Regions from separate parts of the Allobosea sp. MMO-172 genome, predicted to be linked through region 1. Evidence: predicted binding sites of a transcription regulator. Region 1 holds the regulator's gene; the other holds the start of a gene.

Evidence for each region. Region 1 encodes HrcA, which represses chaperone genes, less so after heat shock. Its sites were predicted from a motif close to GTTAGCACTCNCNNNNNGNGAGTGCTAAC; they were not measured.
Region 2: a site for HrcA is predicted at 4,613-4,641, ahead of groES (co-chaperone GroES). Genes of this name have one in related genera too.

What each region holds. Positions count from the first base shown of each region.
Region 1 is NZ_JBBCUM010000015.1:129,932-137,746, reverse strand. It holds gene lepA (translation elongation factor 4) at 1-1,203, opposite strand, end outside; gene WFK61_RS20810 (helix-turn-helix domain-containing protein) at 1,445-2,044, shown strand; gene WFK61_RS20805 (GNAT family N-acetyltransferase) at 2,041-2,577, shown strand; gene WFK61_RS20800 (DUF3297 family protein) at 2,725-2,973, opposite strand; gene hrcA (heat-inducible transcriptional repressor HrcA) at 3,063-4,148, opposite strand; gene rph (ribonuclease PH) at 4,292-5,008, shown strand; gene rdgB (RdgB/HAM1 family non-canonical purine NTP pyrophosphatase) at 5,144-5,791, shown strand; gene hemW (radical SAM family heme chaperone HemW) at 5,788-6,987, shown strand; gene WFK61_RS20775 (sn-glycerol-3-phosphate import ATP-binding protein UgpC) at 7,131-7,815, opposite strand, start outside.
Region 2 is NZ_JBBCUM010000001.1:132,138-139,952, reverse strand. It holds gene WFK61_RS00630 (ABC transporter ATP-binding protein/permease) at 1-875, opposite strand, end outside; gene WFK61_RS00625 (branched-chain amino acid ABC transporter substrate-binding protein) at 1,249-2,358, opposite strand; gene groL (chaperonin GroEL) at 2,575-4,212, opposite strand; gene groES (co-chaperone GroES) at 4,262-4,549, opposite strand; gene WFK61_RS00610 (MarR family winged helix-turn-helix transcriptional regulator) at 4,779-5,234, shown strand; gene WFK61_RS00605 (PaaI family thioesterase) at 5,459-5,941, shown strand; gene WFK61_RS00600 (DUF1801 domain-containing protein) at 6,003-6,431, shown strand; gene WFK61_RS00595 (DMT family transporter) at 6,418-7,260, opposite strand; gene WFK61_RS00590 (GNAT family N-acetyltransferase) at 7,257-7,748, opposite strand.

The sequences.
Region 1 (7,815 bases):
GATCTTCATCACATCCGGCATGTCGGCCGGGTTGTGCAGTTCCAGCGTCGTGCCGTCGCGCAGCTTGAGACGGTAGACCACCGACGGCGCCGTCGAGATCAGGTTGAGGTTGAACTCGCGCTCCAGCCGCTCCTGGATGATCTCCAGATGCAGCAGCCCGAGGAAGCCGCAGCGGAAGCCGAAGCCGAGCGCGGCCGAGGTCTCCATCTCGTAGGAGAACGAAGCGTCGTTCAGGCGCAACCGGCTCATCGCGGCGCGCAGCACCTCGAAATCGGCGGCATCGACCGGGAAGATGCCGCAGAACACCACCGGCTGCACCGGCTTGAAGCCCGGCAGCGGTTCTGCGATCGGCTTCTTCTCGTCGGTGATGGTGTCGCCGACGGCGGTATCGGCGACTTCCTTGATCGAGGCGGTGAAGAAGCCGACCTCGCCGGGGCCGAGTTGCTTGACCTCGGTCATCTTGGGCTTGAACACGCCGACGCGGTCGACGCCATAGGAGGCGTTGGCCCGCATCATCCGGATCGTCATGCCCTTCTTGAGCACGCCGTCGATGACGCGCACCAGCACGACGACGCCGAGATAGGCGTCGTACCATGAGTCGACCAGCAGGCACTTGAGCGGCGCATCGGGATCGCCCTTCGGCGCCGGCAGCTTCTCGACGATCGCTTCCAGCACGCCCTCGATATTGAGGCCGGTCTTGGCCGAGATCGGCACGGCCTCGGAGGCATCGAGCCCGATCACGTCCTCGATCTGCTGCTTGATGCGCTCCGGCTCGGCGGCCGGCAGGTCGATCTTGTTGAGGACGGTGACGATCTCGTGGTTGGCGTCGAGCGCCTGATAAACGTTGGCGAGCGTCTGCGCCTCGACGCCCTGCGAGGCATCGACCACCAGCAGCGAACCCTCGCAGGCCGCGAGCGAGCGTGAGACCTCGTAGGCGAAGTCGACATGGCCGGGGGTGTCCATCAGGTTCAGGACATAGTCCTTGCCGTCCTTGGCCCGGTAGTCGAGCCGCACCGTCTGCGCCTTGATGGTGATGCCGCGCTCCTTCTCGATATCCATCGAGTCGAGGATCTGGTCGCTCATGTCGCGGGCGGCGACGGTGCCGGTCTGCTGGATCAGGCGGTCGGCCAGCGTCGACTTGCCGTGGTCGATATGGGCAACGATCGAGAAGTTGCGGATATTGTCGATGGAACGGGTGCTCATGCGCGCGCCATAGCAGTGATGCCGCGCGGCGCCAAGCGGTTGGCCTGTTCGAAGGCCCCTTCAGACTGTTTTTCCCGGAACCACCCTGTCATCCCGGACGGAGCGAAGCGGAGATCCGGGATCCATCGTAGAGCACCGGCGCCCTTCGATGGATCCCGGGGCAAGCCCGGGATGACCACAGGTTCACGCAGGCAGAGAATGCATCTTGCAAATTCCAATATCTGAGAATTATTCTCCACCCATGGAGTTCGAACACGACACCGAGATCGACCGCATGCTCGGGCAGCGCCTCAAGGCGGCCCGCCAGCGCCATGGCCTGACGCTCGACGCCCTTGCCGAGCGCAGCGGTGTCAGCCGGGCGATGATCTCGCGCGTCGAGCGCGGCGAATCGAGTCCGACAGCGGCACTGCTCGTCCGGCTCGGCTCCGGGCTCGGCCTCTCGCTCTCGGCGCTGTTGGAAGAGAGCACGGGAAGCGGGCCATTGGCGCGCCGCGACGCCCAGCCGGTCTGGCGCGACCCGGCGAGCGGCTATCTGCGCCGCAACGTCTCGCCGCGCGGGACGGGCTCGGGCTTCGAGATCGTCGAGGTGGAGCTTCCGGCCGGTGCCGAAGTGAGGCTCGACAACGCGACGGGCGCGGCGGCGCTCGACCAGCAGATCTGGGTGCTGCGCGGCCGGCTCGACCTGACCGTCGAAGGCGTCCGCCAGGAACTGGCCGAGGGCGACTGCCTGCAGATGCATCTGCGCGGCCCGATCATCTACCGCAATCCGGGCGATGCGCCCGTCCGCTACGCCGTCATCCTCGCTGCGAGAAGCGGCGCCTTTCCGGGACATATCGCATGAACGCGACCAGCCTCGCCGTCTCCATCGACACACTCGACGCCGGGGATGCCGAAGCGGCGATTCCAGCGCTGGCAGAGATTCTGCGCGACAGCGTCGCCAACGGCGCCTCGGTCGGCTTCATGAACTGGAACACGGCAGCCGATTACGAACGCTTCTGGCGCGATGTCGCGGCGGGCGTCGAGGGCGGGCAGGTCATCCTGCTGGCAGCACGCAATGGCGACGGCATCGTCGGCACGGCGCAGCTTCACCTGATCGGAAAGCCGAACCAGCCGCACCGGGCCGAGATCGCCAAGGTTCTGGTGCATTCCCGCGCGCGCCGGCAGGGCATCGGCGAAGCCTTGATGCAGCGGGCCGAGGCGATCGCGCGCGAGAAGGGCCGCGACCTGCTGGTGCTCGACACGGACGAGCACGGGGCGGCGCGAAGGCTCTACAACCGGCTCGGCTGGACCGAGGCCGGCACCATCCCGCGCTATGCGCTGATGCCGGATGGCGCCGATTGCGGCTCGACGTTTTTCTACAAGAGTCTCGCTTGAACCACCGTTGTCATTCCGGGGCACGCCGCAGGCGTGAAACCGGAACCCACGACTGGGTGGAGCATTTGACATCCCACGACTAGCGGCTCGCCCGGTCGTGGATTCCGGGCTCTTCGCTGCGCGAAGCCCCGGAATGACAATGGAGGCTCAGCCCTCGACCTTGCCGCGGATATACGGCTCGACCGGGCCCTTGAGCGTGATCGTCATCGGCCGGCCGAAGCGGTCCTTGGCATTGCCGGCGGAGACCTTCACCCAGCCTTCGGAGACGCAATATTCCTCGACATTGGTCTTCTCGACGCCCTTGAAGCGGATGCCGATATCGCGCGCCAGAACCTCTTCATTGTAGAAGGGGCTGTCCGGATTGACGGAAAGACGGTCGGGAAGCTGCTCGGACATGGGTCGCACCTGAATGACGGAAAGTGTTGCTTTGCCCGCTCGATAGCCGCTTCCGCCGGCAAAGCCAACTCAGGGCCTTGGGCTCTCGCCTAGCGGCCGCCGTCGAGCAGGCGGCCGACGACCTTGGCGGTGTAGTCGACCATCGGAACGATGCGGGCATAGTTCAGCCGCGTCGGGCCGATGATGCCGACGACGCCGACGATGCGCTGCTCGGCGTCGCGGAAGGGCGCGGCCACCATCGAGGAGCCGGACATCGAGAACAGCTTGTTCTCCGAACCGATGAAGATGCGCACGCCGTCGCCATCCTCGGCCCGGGTCAGGAGATCGATGACATCGGTCTGCGTCTCGAGATCGCCGAAGAGCATGCGGATGCGCTCGAGATCCTCCTGCGCCCGGAGATCGTCGAGCAGGTTGGCCTGCCCGCGCACGATAAGATGGCGGTCGCTGCCGGGACCGGCCTGGGTCGCGATGCCGCTTTCGACGAGGCGAGCCGTCAGGACATCGAGCTCGCGCTCCATCAGGGCGCGCTGCCCGCCGATCTCGCCGCGCAGTTCGGCGAGCGTCTTGCCGAGGATGCGGGCGTTGAGGAAATTCGCGGCCTCGCTCAGGGCGGAGGCCGGCAGGCCGGGCGGCAGGGCCAAAAGGCGGTTCTCGACCGTACCGTCCTCCGAGACGAGCACGACCAGCGCGCGGGCAGGGTCGAGCCGGACGAACTCGATATGCTTCAGACGGACATCGGCCTTGGTGGTGACGACGACACCGGCGCCGCGCGACAGGCCGGAGAGCAGGGCCGAGGCTTCCGTCAGGGTCTGGTCGAGATTGCGATTGCTGGCGGCGACCCTGATCTGCGCCTCGATGCGCGAGCGCTCGTCGGCCGTGAGATTGCCGACCTCCATCATCGCATCGACGAAGAAGCGCAGGCCTCGCTCCGTGGGCAAGCGGCCCGCGGAGGTATGCGGCGCGTAGATCAGCCCGGCCATTTCGAGGTCGGTCATGACGTTGCGCACCGTCGCGGGCGAGAGCGCCATCGGCAGCAGGCGGGCGATGTTGCGCGAGCCGACCGGCTCACCCGTCGTCAGGTAGCCGTCGACGATCTGGCGGAAGATCTCGCGCGAGCGCTGGTCGGTCTCGACCAGGCTGCTCATCGTCTCGGGGCGGGGCGTATGGGCGCTCATGAACCTTTTCAGGCGAACCGTCGTTCTCGCCCTATTGTCGTCATGCAAAGCGCAGGGATCAAGGGGCAGAACCGCTCCGTGCCTTGCCGCGCGCGGCGCAAACGCCTACAAGCCGCCACTTCCCCGCAAGACAGGAATATTTCATGCGACCCTCCAAACGCGCCGCCGACGAGATGCGCAAGGTCACGCTCGAACGCGGCGTGGTGCGCTATGCCGAGGGTTCCTGCATGGTGACGTTCGGCGAGACCAAGGTGCTCTGCGCCGCGACCGTCGAGGAAAAGGGGCCGCCGTGGCTGCGCGGCACCGGCAAGGGCTGGGTCACCGCCGAATATTCGATGCTGCCGCGCGCCACCCACGAGCGCACGCGCCGCGAGGTCACCTCCGGCAAGCCCTCCGGCCGCACGCAGGAAATCCAGCGCCTGATCGGCCGCTCGCTTCGTGCCGTCGTCGATCTCACCGCGATCGGCGAGCGCCAGATCGTCGTCGACTGCGACGTGCTGCAGGCCGATGGCGGCACCCGCACGGCCTCGATCACCGGCGCCTGGGTCGCGCTGCACGACGCGCTGAAATGGATGGAAGGGCGCGGCCTGCTCAAGGGCACCAACCCGCTCAAGGACCATGTCGCCGCGATCTCCTGCGGCATCGTCGCCGGCAACCCGGTGATCGATCTCGACTATGTCGAGGATTCCGGCGCGCAGACCGACGCGAATTTCGTCATCACCGGCTCGGGCGGCATCGTCGAGGTGCAGGGCACGGCCGAAGGCGCGCCCTTCTCCGAGGAAGAGCTTCTGTCGCTGCTCAAGCTCGCCAAGGGCGGCGTCGCCAAGCTCGTCACGCTGCAGAAGGCGGCGGTGGCGTAGTCACCGTCATAGAACACGGCGTCATCCCGGACGCAGCGAAGCGAAGATCCGGGATCCATCGTAGAGCGCGACGCCCTTCGATGGATCCCGGGTCAAGCCCGGGATGACGGCGTGGTTCCAGAGGATAATGAAGAGATGTCGGAGCATCGCCTCCTCACCGGCAAGGTCGTGATCGCGACCCATAACCAGGGCAAGTTGCGCGAAATGCGCGACTTGCTGGCGCCCTATGGCATCGAGCTCGTCTCGGCCGGGGAGCTTGGCCTGCCCGAGCCGGTCGAAGATGGCTACATGTTCTCGGAGAACGCGGCGATCAAGGCGGTCGCCGCCGCGACCGCCAGCGGGCTGCCGGCGCTCTCCGACGATTCCGGCATCTGCATCGATGCGCTCGACGGCGCGCCGGGCCTGTTCTCGGCCAACTGGGCCGGGCCCGGCAAAGATTTCGCCCCGGCGATCGGGCGCGTGCAGATGGAACTCGCCAAGCGCGGCGCGATCACGCCGGACAGGCGCAAGGCGCATTTCGTCTCGGCGCTGGTGATCGCCTGGCCGGACGGACATCAGGAACTGTTCGAAGGCCGCGTCTTCGGCACGGTGACCGAGCAGGCGCGCGGTCTCGGCGGTTTCGGCTATGATCCGATCTTCCTGCCCGACGGCCATGAGAAGACCTTCGGCGAGATGACGGCTACGGAGAAGCACGGCATTCCGGCGGATGGCTCGCCCGGCCTGTCGCATCGCGCCCGCGCCTTCCATGAACTCGCCGCCGCCTGCCTGAGGAAGCCGGCGTGAGCGCCCCGGCCGCCTTGTCCGAGCGGCCTTCGATCCTGCATCCGACCGCGGATGCGGGCTTCGCCGTCTATGTGCATTGGCCCTTCTGCCTGGCCAAATGCCCCTATTGCGACTTCAACAGCCATGTCCGCCTGCAGCCGCCGGACCAGCAGCGCTATATCGCCGCCTTCCGCCGCGAGATCGCGCACCGCGCCGCGCTGGTGCCGGGACGCACGGTCTCCTCGATCTTCTTTGGCGGCGGCACGCCCTCGCTGATGGAGGGGCGCACGGTCGGCGCGATCCTCGATGCGATCGGCGAGTATTGGGCGGTCGATCCCAACTGCGAAGTCTCGCTGGAGGCCAATCCGACCAGCGTCGAGGCCGGGCGCTTCCGCGATTTCCGCGCGGCCGGCGTCAACCGCGTCTCGCTCGGCGTGCAGGCGCTGAACGATGCCGATCTCAAGGCGCTCGGCCGGATGCACTCCGCCGAGGAAGCGCTCGCGGCCGTCGCGATCGCGCGGCAATATTTCGAGCGTTACTCCTTCGACCTGATCTATGCCCGCTCGCCCTCGCAGACACCTGCGCTTTGGCGCGCCGAGCTGGAGCTGGCGATCAGCCATGCGGCCGAACATCTCTCGCTCTACCAATTGACGATCGAGCCCGGCACCGCCTTCGAGCGGCTGTTCCGCGCCGGCAAGCTCGCCATTCCCGATCATGAGGCCGGCGCCGCGCTCTACGAGACGACGCAGGAGATCACGGCCAGGCACGGCATGCCGGTCTACGAGATCTCGAACCACGCCCGGCCGGGCGCCGAGTGCCGGCACAATCTCGTCTACTGGCACTATGGCGAATATGCCGGCATCGGCCCCGGTGCCCATGGCCGGCTCGTGACGGAGCAGGGCCGGATGGCGCATTCGACCGAGAAGCGGCCGGAAGTCTGGCTGGAACGCGTCGAGGCCGAAGGCCATGCGCTCGTCGAGGACGAGCGGCTATCCGAGGAAGCGCAAGGCGACGAGTACCTGCTGATGGGGCTTCGCCTCGTCGAGGGTATCGACCCGCAGGTGTTCAAGGCGCTGGCCGGGCGCCCGCTCAACGCCAAGCGCGTTTCAAGCCTGATCGAGCAGAAGCTGCTGATGGAGCGCGCGGGCGGCCGGCTCGCCGCGACGCCGGACGGCGCGCTGCTGCTGGATGCGCTGGTGGCCGATCTGGCGGCTTGAGGCGATTTTCGTCGAGCGTGGAAACACCGCCGTCATGCTCGCCCTTGTGGCGAGCATCCACGCCTTGAACACCGCATGACACGAATGAAGACGTGGATGGTCGGGACTAGCCCGACCATGACGAAGAGCGCGAAATGCGCCGCTCAGCCCTTCCCCAATCGCGAGCCCGTCTTCGGGTCGAAGACATGGACCTTGTCGGGATCGACGGTGATCCAGAGCCGGCCTTCCTGAGCCGCAACCACGCCCGTCGCCGCCTGCATCACGAAGGGCTGGCCCGAGAGCTTGCCGTGGAAGAGCTGGGTCGCGCCCAGTTCCTCGATGAACTCGACATCGAAGGGCAGCGAGCCCGCCTGCCCTTCCGAAGCGATCTCGACATCCTCGGGCCTTAAGCCGACCTCGACCGAGGCCTGCGCCGCCAGATCCTCGCGCAGGTCGCGGACTTCGATGATCGCGTCGCCGAGCGCGACGATGCCGGGCCCGTCGACCGAGCCGGGCAGGATGTTCATCGGCGGCGAGCCGATGAAGGTCGCGACGAACTTGCTCGCCGGCTTGCGGTAGACCTCTGCGGGCAGGCCGATCTGCTCGACCTGGCCGGCATTCATCACGACGAGCTTGTCGGAGAGCGTCATCGCCTCGACCTGATCGTGAGTAACGTAGATCGAGGTGACGCCGAGCGCGCGCTGCAGCTTCTTGATCTCGACGCGCATCTGGACGCGGAGCTTCGCGTCGAGGTTCGAGAGCGGCTCGTCGAAGAGGAAGACCTGCGGCTTGCGCACGATGGCGCGGCCCATGGCGACGCGCTGGCGCTGGCCGCCGGAGAGCTGGCGC
Region 2 (7,815 bases), on a different contig from region 1:
GTGAAGGCGACGGGGATGTTCCAGAGGATGATCGAGAACGAGACCAGCGTGGAAACCTGCGAGAGCAGGGGCAGCGCGAAGCCGTAGGTCTGGTTGACGAAGGAGCGCGTGTCTTCGGCGATGCGCTGGTCGGGGTTGTCGACAGTGCCGGCGAGCGCGATCCGGTAATGCGTCGCATGGTCGAGCCACGCTTTCGTGTACTCGTTCGCCATGAACTGCCGCCAGCGGATCAGGATCGTATAGTTGGCGAACAGCTCGATGAGGTTCGAGGCGACCCAGAGCACGGCCCAGACGCAGAACACATAGAACAGCTGGTACCAGAACGCCGCGGCATCCTTGTTCTGCAGCGCGTCATACATGTCGCGGTTGAAGAAGGAGAGGCGCAGCGTGATGCCGACCTGCACCTGGTTCAGCACGATCAGGAAGACGAAGAGCGAGACCGCAAGCGTGCCGAGCCGGATCTTGAACGGTCCGATCGGCCAGAGATTGGCGGTGGTGATCTGATCGGACTCGAAATAGGGCGAGGCGATGCGGGCGATGCGCGCGATCACCGGCACGAAGGAGATCGCGTAGATCAGGATCGCGAAGACGCCGACCGTGGTCGGCAGACTGGTCGGGACCGGCGGGATGCCGAGCGTTGCCGGCCACCAACCGAGATGGGCCGCGATCGCGGCTCCGCCGAACACCAGGTACTCGATCGCGAAGACGCTGGAGAATATCCGCAGGAAGAAGGGCAGGGCCGGCGAGCGGAAGGTCACCGCCGCCAGCAGGAGGCCGACGACTCCCATGCCGATCACTCCGGCCGATCCGGCCTGCTGGCCGACGACCAGCGTAGCAGCCGCCAGCAGGGCGACGAGGATGCTCAACAAGCGCATGGAAGGGAATCCTGGCGGAAAACGGTGAAAGCCACGATTCGGACCATGTCGCAGCGGGAGTGGCCTTTCAATGGCAGCGCGCCCGGATGAGCAAATTGTCATCTCGCGGAGAGCTGGCGGCGAGGAGCACAACGGCCCTGAGAACCGGTTTCCAGAAAAAGGGCGCGATCATCCCGGGCGACCGCAGGGAGACCCGGGATCCATGCCGGAAGCTTTATCGGAAAGGCTCCGGCATGGATCCCGGATCAGCGCTGCTCCGCAGCTTGTCCGGGATGACCCGCGCTTCCGCACAATATGGTGCGGCAATAAAACGAAACGCCCCGGGCGAGCGGGCTCGTCCGGGGCGCGAAGCTGGAAGGATCAGACCAGCCGATCAGGGCGCCGCGACGATCTTGCCGGCGTCCCACTTGTACATCGAGAAGCTCGGCGAGCTCAGGTCGCCGGTCTTGCCGTAGGTCAGCGTGCCGATCGCGGTCTTGACCGGCATGCCGGACTGCAGCGCCTTGGCCGCGCCATTGGCATCGCCCGGCTTGCCGGCCTTCTCGATCGCAGCCTTGAGTACCTCGACGGCGGCATAAGCGTTCAGCGTGAAGGCCTCCGGCGGGATGCCCTTCTCCTTCAGCGCCGCGACGGCCTGGGCCGAGTCGGGGTTCTTCAGCGCGTCGGTCGCGTTGGTGAAGAGCGTGCCGGTGGCATGGTCGCCGCCGATCGCCGCGAACTCGGTGTTGGACAGGCCCTCGCCGCCGATGATCGTCGCCTTGACGCCGGCATCGGCGAGCTGGCGCGCGAGCAGGCCGCCCTCGGGGTGGTAGCCGCCGAAATAGATCGCCTCGACATTCGCAGCCTTCAGGCGCGTCACCACGGCCGAGAGGTCCTTGTCGCCGGGATTGACGGTCAGCGCCGCGATTTCCTTGAGCCCGCCGGCATTGATGCCCTTCTGGAAGGCATCGGCCAGGCCCTTGCCGTAGGTGCCCTTGTCGTGGACGATCGCGATCTTCTTGTCCTTCAGGTTCTTCAGGACATAGGCGGCGGCGATGTCGGCCTGCTGGTCGTCGCGCCCGCAGGTGCGGAAGACATTGGTCAGGCCGCGCGTGGTCAGCGCCGGCGAGGTCGCGGTCGGCGTCACCATCAGCACGCCGCTCTCGGCGAACACGTCCGAGACCGCCATGGCGACGCCGGAGGTCACCGGCCCCACGACGAACTTGACCTTGTCGCCTACGAGCAGGTTGGCGGAGGAGACGCCCTGCTTCGGGTCGCCGGCATCGTCGGCAAGCTTCAGCACGAGCTTCTCGCCGAGCACGCCGCCGGCCTTGTTGATGGCGTCGACGGCGGTCTGGGCGCCGTTCTTGACCTGGTCGCCATAGGCGGCGACCGGGCCGGTCAGCGGTGCGACGAGGCCGATGGTGATGTCGGCGCGCGCGATCTGCGAGGCGAGCAGCGTGGCGGCGAAAGCGACGCCGGTGAGGAGTTTGGAGGTCGTCATGAGCCTCTCCCGATGATTGCCGTTTGGCGCGTCAGAGACTGGCGCGCTTGCCGCTTTTATAGGCGAGAAGACATGGCGGCGGCATGGCGAAGGCAGCCCGGCGGGGCGCCGTGAACGCATGGCGCACCCGGCGGCTGAGGCGCTGCATCATCGCCCAACTAAAAAGGCCCGGCTTGCGCCGGGCCTTCCTGGTAGCTTTCGAGAAGCTGGACTTCCTCAGAAGTCCATGCCGCCCATGCCGCCGCCGCCCATCGGGGGCATCGGGGCGTCCTTCTTCGGCAGGTCAGCGACCATCGCCTCGGTGGTGATCAGCAGGCCCGCGATCGAAGCCGCGTCCTGGATCGCCGTGCGGACGACCTTGGTCGGGTCGATGATGCCGGCCTTGACCAGATCGCCGTACTCGCCGGTCTGGGCGTTGTAGCCGTAGGTGTAGTCCTTCGACTCCAGCAGCTTGCCGACCACGACCGCGCCGTCATCGCCGGCGTTCTCGACGATCTGGCGGGCCGGAGCGGTGATCGCCTTGCGGACGATCTCGACACCGGTCTTCTGGTCGTCGTTCTGGGTCTTGATCGTCTTGACCGAGGACAGCGCGCGCAGGAGCGCAACGCCACCGCCGGGGAGGATGCCTTCTTCGACCGCAGCGCGGGTCGCGTTCAGGGCATCGTCAACGCGGTCCTTCTTCTCCTTGACCTCGACCTCGGTCGCGCCGCCGACGCGGATGACCGCGACGCCGCCGGCGAGCTTGGCCAGACGCTCCTGGAGCTTCTCACGGTCGTAGTCCGAGGAGGTCTCCTCGATCTGGGCCTTGATCTGGCCGACGCGAGCCTCGATGTCCTTCTTCTTGCCGGCGCCGTCGATGATCGTGGTGTTCTCCTTCTCGATGCGCACGCGCTTGGCGCGGCCGAGCATGTTGAGCGTCACGGTCTCGAGCTTGATGCCGAGGTCTTCCGAGATCATCTGGCCGGCGGTCAGGATCGAGATGTCCTCGAGCATGGCCTTGCGGCGATCACCGAAGCCCGGAGCCTTGACGGCCGCGACCTTCAGGCCGCCACGGAGCTTGTTGACGACGAGCGTGGCCAGGGCCTCGCCCTCGACGTCCTCGGCGATGATGAGCAGCGGCTTGCCGGTCTGCACGACGGCCTCGAGGATCGGCAGCATCGCCTGGAGCGACGAGAGCTTCTTCTCGAAGACGAGGATGTAGGGGTCGTCGAGCTCGGCGACCATCTTCTCGGAGTTGGTGATGAAGTACGGCGACAGGTAGCCGCGGTCGAACTGCATGCCCTCGACGACGTCGAGCTCGGTCTCGGCGGTCTTGGCTTCCTCGACGGTGATGACACCCTCGTTGCCGACCTTCTGCATGGCCTTCGAGATCATCTCGCCGACCGACGAGTCGCCGTTGGCCGAGATGGTGCCGACCTGCGCGACTTCCGCGTTCGAGGTGACCTTCTTCGAGTTCTTCTTGAGGTCCGAAACGATCGCCTCGACCGCCAGGTCGATGCCGCGCTTCAGGTCCATCGGGTTCATGCCGGCGGCAACCGACTTGGCGCCTTCACGGACGATCGCCTGGGCGAGGACGGTGGCGGTGGTGGTGCCGTCGCCGGCATGGTCGTTCTGGCGCGAAGCGACTTCGCGGACCATCTGGGCGCCCATGTTCTCGAACTTGTCGGAAAGCTCGATCTCCTTGGCGACGGTGACGCCGTCCTTGGTGATGCGCGGAGCGCCGAACGACTTCTCGATCACGACGTTGCGGCCCTTCGGACCGAGCGTGACCTTCACGGCGTTGGCGAGGACATCCACGCCGCGCAGCATCTTGTCGCGGGCTTCAGTGCCGAATTTGACGTCTTTGGCAGCCATGAGAGCTACTCCTTAGAACTTGAAACGGAAGAGAGCGGTCAGGCGGCGATCAGCCGACGACGCCCATGATGTCGGATTCCTTCATGATCAGGAGGTCCTGACCGTCGATCTTGACCTCGGTGCCCGACCACTTGCCGAACAGGACGCGGTCGCCCTTCTTGACGTCGAGGGCAACGAGCTTGCCGGCCTCGTCACGCGCGCCGGAACCGACGGCGATGACCTCGCCCTCCTGGGGCTTTTCCTTGGCGGTCTCGGGGATGATGATGCCGCCCTTGGTCTTCTCTTCGCTGTCAAGGCGGCGGACCACGACGCGGTCATGCAACGGACGGAACTTCATGGTTCTGTCTTCCTCTCGGTCTTATTCGTTTCGGGTGCCGCTGAAGGGCTCCCGGGGGAGGCTGTTAGCAGTCACCAAGTGAGAGTGCTAACAGATGCCAGCGGAGATAGGCGCGGGGGTACGGAGAGTCAAGGAAGCACTCCGCGATAAAGTGAACGTCGGCGGATGCGGTGTCGCAGGTCGCTTCAGGCCTGCTGGCAGCAGCGCTTGAACACGCTAACATGGCGGAATGACGACGCCCGCTCCCGACCCGCGCCTCGACGCCATCGCCCGCTCCTGCGTCGCGTTGCATGTCCGCATGACCGCCCGCGCCGTGACGCGGGCCTATGACGAGGCGATGCGCCCGAGCGGGCTCAAGATCACCCAGTTCGTGCTGCTTTCGGCGCTCAGCACCGGGCAATGGAAATCGGTCACGGAGCTGGCCGAGCGCTTCGCGCTGGAGCGGACCTCGCTGACCCGCAATCTCCAGCTTCTGGCGGCCGAGGGCATGGTCGAGCCGGTCGAGTGTCGCGGCCGGGCCTCGGTCTATGCGGTGACCGAGAAGGGCAGGGCCGCGATCGAGGCCGCGATCCCGTATTGGCGGGAGGCGCAGGACAAGATCGAGGGCGGCTTCGGCGAGGACCGCTGGCGCGAAACCCGCGACGGGCTCAAGGCATTGCGCCGGGCCGCACGCGGTGAGCGCTGAGGTCGGGTTCTAACGTCGAGTTCGAGCCTTTCAGTGGTCATCCCGGGCGACCACAGGGAGACCCGGGATCCATTCCGAAGCTTCAATCGGAAAAGGCTCCGGAATGGATCCCGGATCTCCGCTTCGCTACGTCCGGGATGACCGCTAAAAGGTTCTCCTTCTGCCCCGGATTGACGCACTCGCGTTTCTCTTCATATCGTGCAGATACACGAATGGAGATCGGTATGAAGCGCGCGGTTGGGGTGGTGTCTCGCGAGGAACTGGTCGCGGGCGATGGCTTGAGCTTCCTGCGCGGCATCATCGCCGGCACCAATCCGGCGCCGCCATTCGCCGACGCGATGGATTTCGAGCTGGCCGAGGCCGACGAGGGCAGGGTGGTCTTCGTCGGAACGCCATCACCGCGTTTCTTCAATCCGCTCGGTACGATCCATGGCGGCTGGACCGCGACGATCCTCGATTCCGCCATGGCTTGCGCCGCCCACGCCACGCTGAAGCCGGGCGAGGGCTACACCACGCTGGAGATGAAGCTGAACTATGTCCGCCCGGTCATGCCGGATAGCGGCCCGGTGCGCTGCGAGGGCAAGCTGATCCATCGCGGCAATTCGGTGATCACGACCGAAGGCAAGCTGGTCGACGCGCGCGGCAAGTTGCTCGCGCATGGCACCGAGACCTGCCTGGTCTTTCCGGCGAAGCGCGCCGAGGCTTGACCGGCCTCTGTGCGGCCTCACGCGGCCGCGCTATTGAGGGGGCTCTCCACGGAGCTGCCCGATGCCCGTCGTTCCGTTCCATGCTCCCGATGTCGCGGCGCGATACCAGTCTTTTCCGGCGCCGCTGCGCGGTCCATTGCTCGAACTGCGCCAGCGCATCTTCGATGTCGCGGCGGCAAGGCCGGTCATCGGAACCTTGCAGGAAACCCTGAAATGGAACGAGCCGGCCTATCATCCCGTCAGGCCGCGTATCGGCACGACGATCCGCCTTGGTCCGCTGCGGGCCGAGCCTGAGGCCTACGCACTCTTCGTTCACTGCCAGACCAGCCTGGCGGATACCTTCAGGCAGCTTTACCCGGATGCCTTGCGGGTGGATGGCGCGCGCACTCTGGTCTTCCGTCTGGGCGAACCTGTGCCAGCCGAGGCGCTCGACCACTGCATCGCGCTCGCCCTGACCTATCACCTCAAGGGTGAAATCAGCGCCGGCTGACCGCGACGGCGCCTGCGACGATCAGCAGGGCGCCTAGATAGGTCGTGTAGAGGGGCACCTCGCCGAACACGAAGAAGCCGAGCAGGCTCGCCCAGATCAGCGCCGTGTACTCGATGGGCGCGAGGCGCGAGGCCGCGGCCCGCGCATAGGCCGAGGTCAGCGTCAGGTGGCCGGCGACGCCGAGCACGCCTGCGAAGAGATAGGCGGCGAAATCCGCCCAAGTCATCGGCACGAAGGCTAGCGCAGCCGGGATCGCGAGGCAGACCGCCGGTCCGGCATTCTGGAAGGCGACGATGACGGTCGGGTGTTCCCGGACCGCGATGCGCCGAAGCAGGATCAGGTTGAAGGCGTAGCTCACCGCCGAGAACAGCGCGGCGGCGACGCCGAGTCCGGCGCCGCTGACATGGCCCTGCAGCCGCGGCCAGACCATCACCAGCATGCCGGCGATTCCGAAGCCGAGCGCCTGCAGGATGCGCTTGTCGATCTTCTCCTTGAGCAGGAGGCCGCCGAGCAGGGCGACGAAGACCGGCGCGAGGAAGGAGAGGGTCAGGGCTTCCGCCAGCGGCAGCACCGAGACCGAATAGAAGAAGCTGCCGGCGGTGAGCACCACCAGCGGAATCCGCGCGAGATTGCCGATCAGGCTTGCTTGCGTCGGCCGGGGCGGACGCGCGATGGCCAGCACGATCAGCGCGCAGATGCCGCCCATCAGGAAGCGCATGAACAGCGCCACGATGAAGGGGTGCTCCTGCATCTGGCCCTTGATCACCCCGTCCATGGCGGTGAGCAGGGCGATGCCGAGCGCGGCTCGGAAGGCGACGGACAGCGTCATGGGCTGGCGCGCAGCGGCTTGCGGAAATGGTATTCCCAGCTTGCCGAGGCGTCGCCGAGATAGCGCTCGCCCGGCCAGCGGACGAAGCCGAGCTTCTCGTAGAAGCGGTGGCCGCGCGCGAAGCGGCTATCCGACCACAGCGCCATCTCGGCAAAGCCACCTTGTTCGGCGAAATCCATCGCCTTGGCGAAGAGGGCTTGCGCCAGCCCGGAGCCCCGGAGGGCGCCGTCGACATAGACCTTGGCGAGCTCGACCGCATTCTGCCCGGGCACCGGCACGACGCCGAGAGAACCGGTGATGCGGCCGTCCGGCCCGTCCACGACCCAGAGCAGGCCGCCCTTGGCTGCGAAACAGGAGGCCGGCCGGCGCAGTTCCGGCAGCTCTTCCTCGACGAAGATGCAGCCCGGATACTCCGCGAAGCTCGCCGCGATCAGAGCGGAAAGCGGGCCGGAATCGTCGTCTCGGGCAGGCCGGATGGGCGGGATCATGATGTTGGCCTTACGGTCAAATCCAGCTGCCGTACAGATGCGGGAACGGCATCGCCCAATGCCCTGG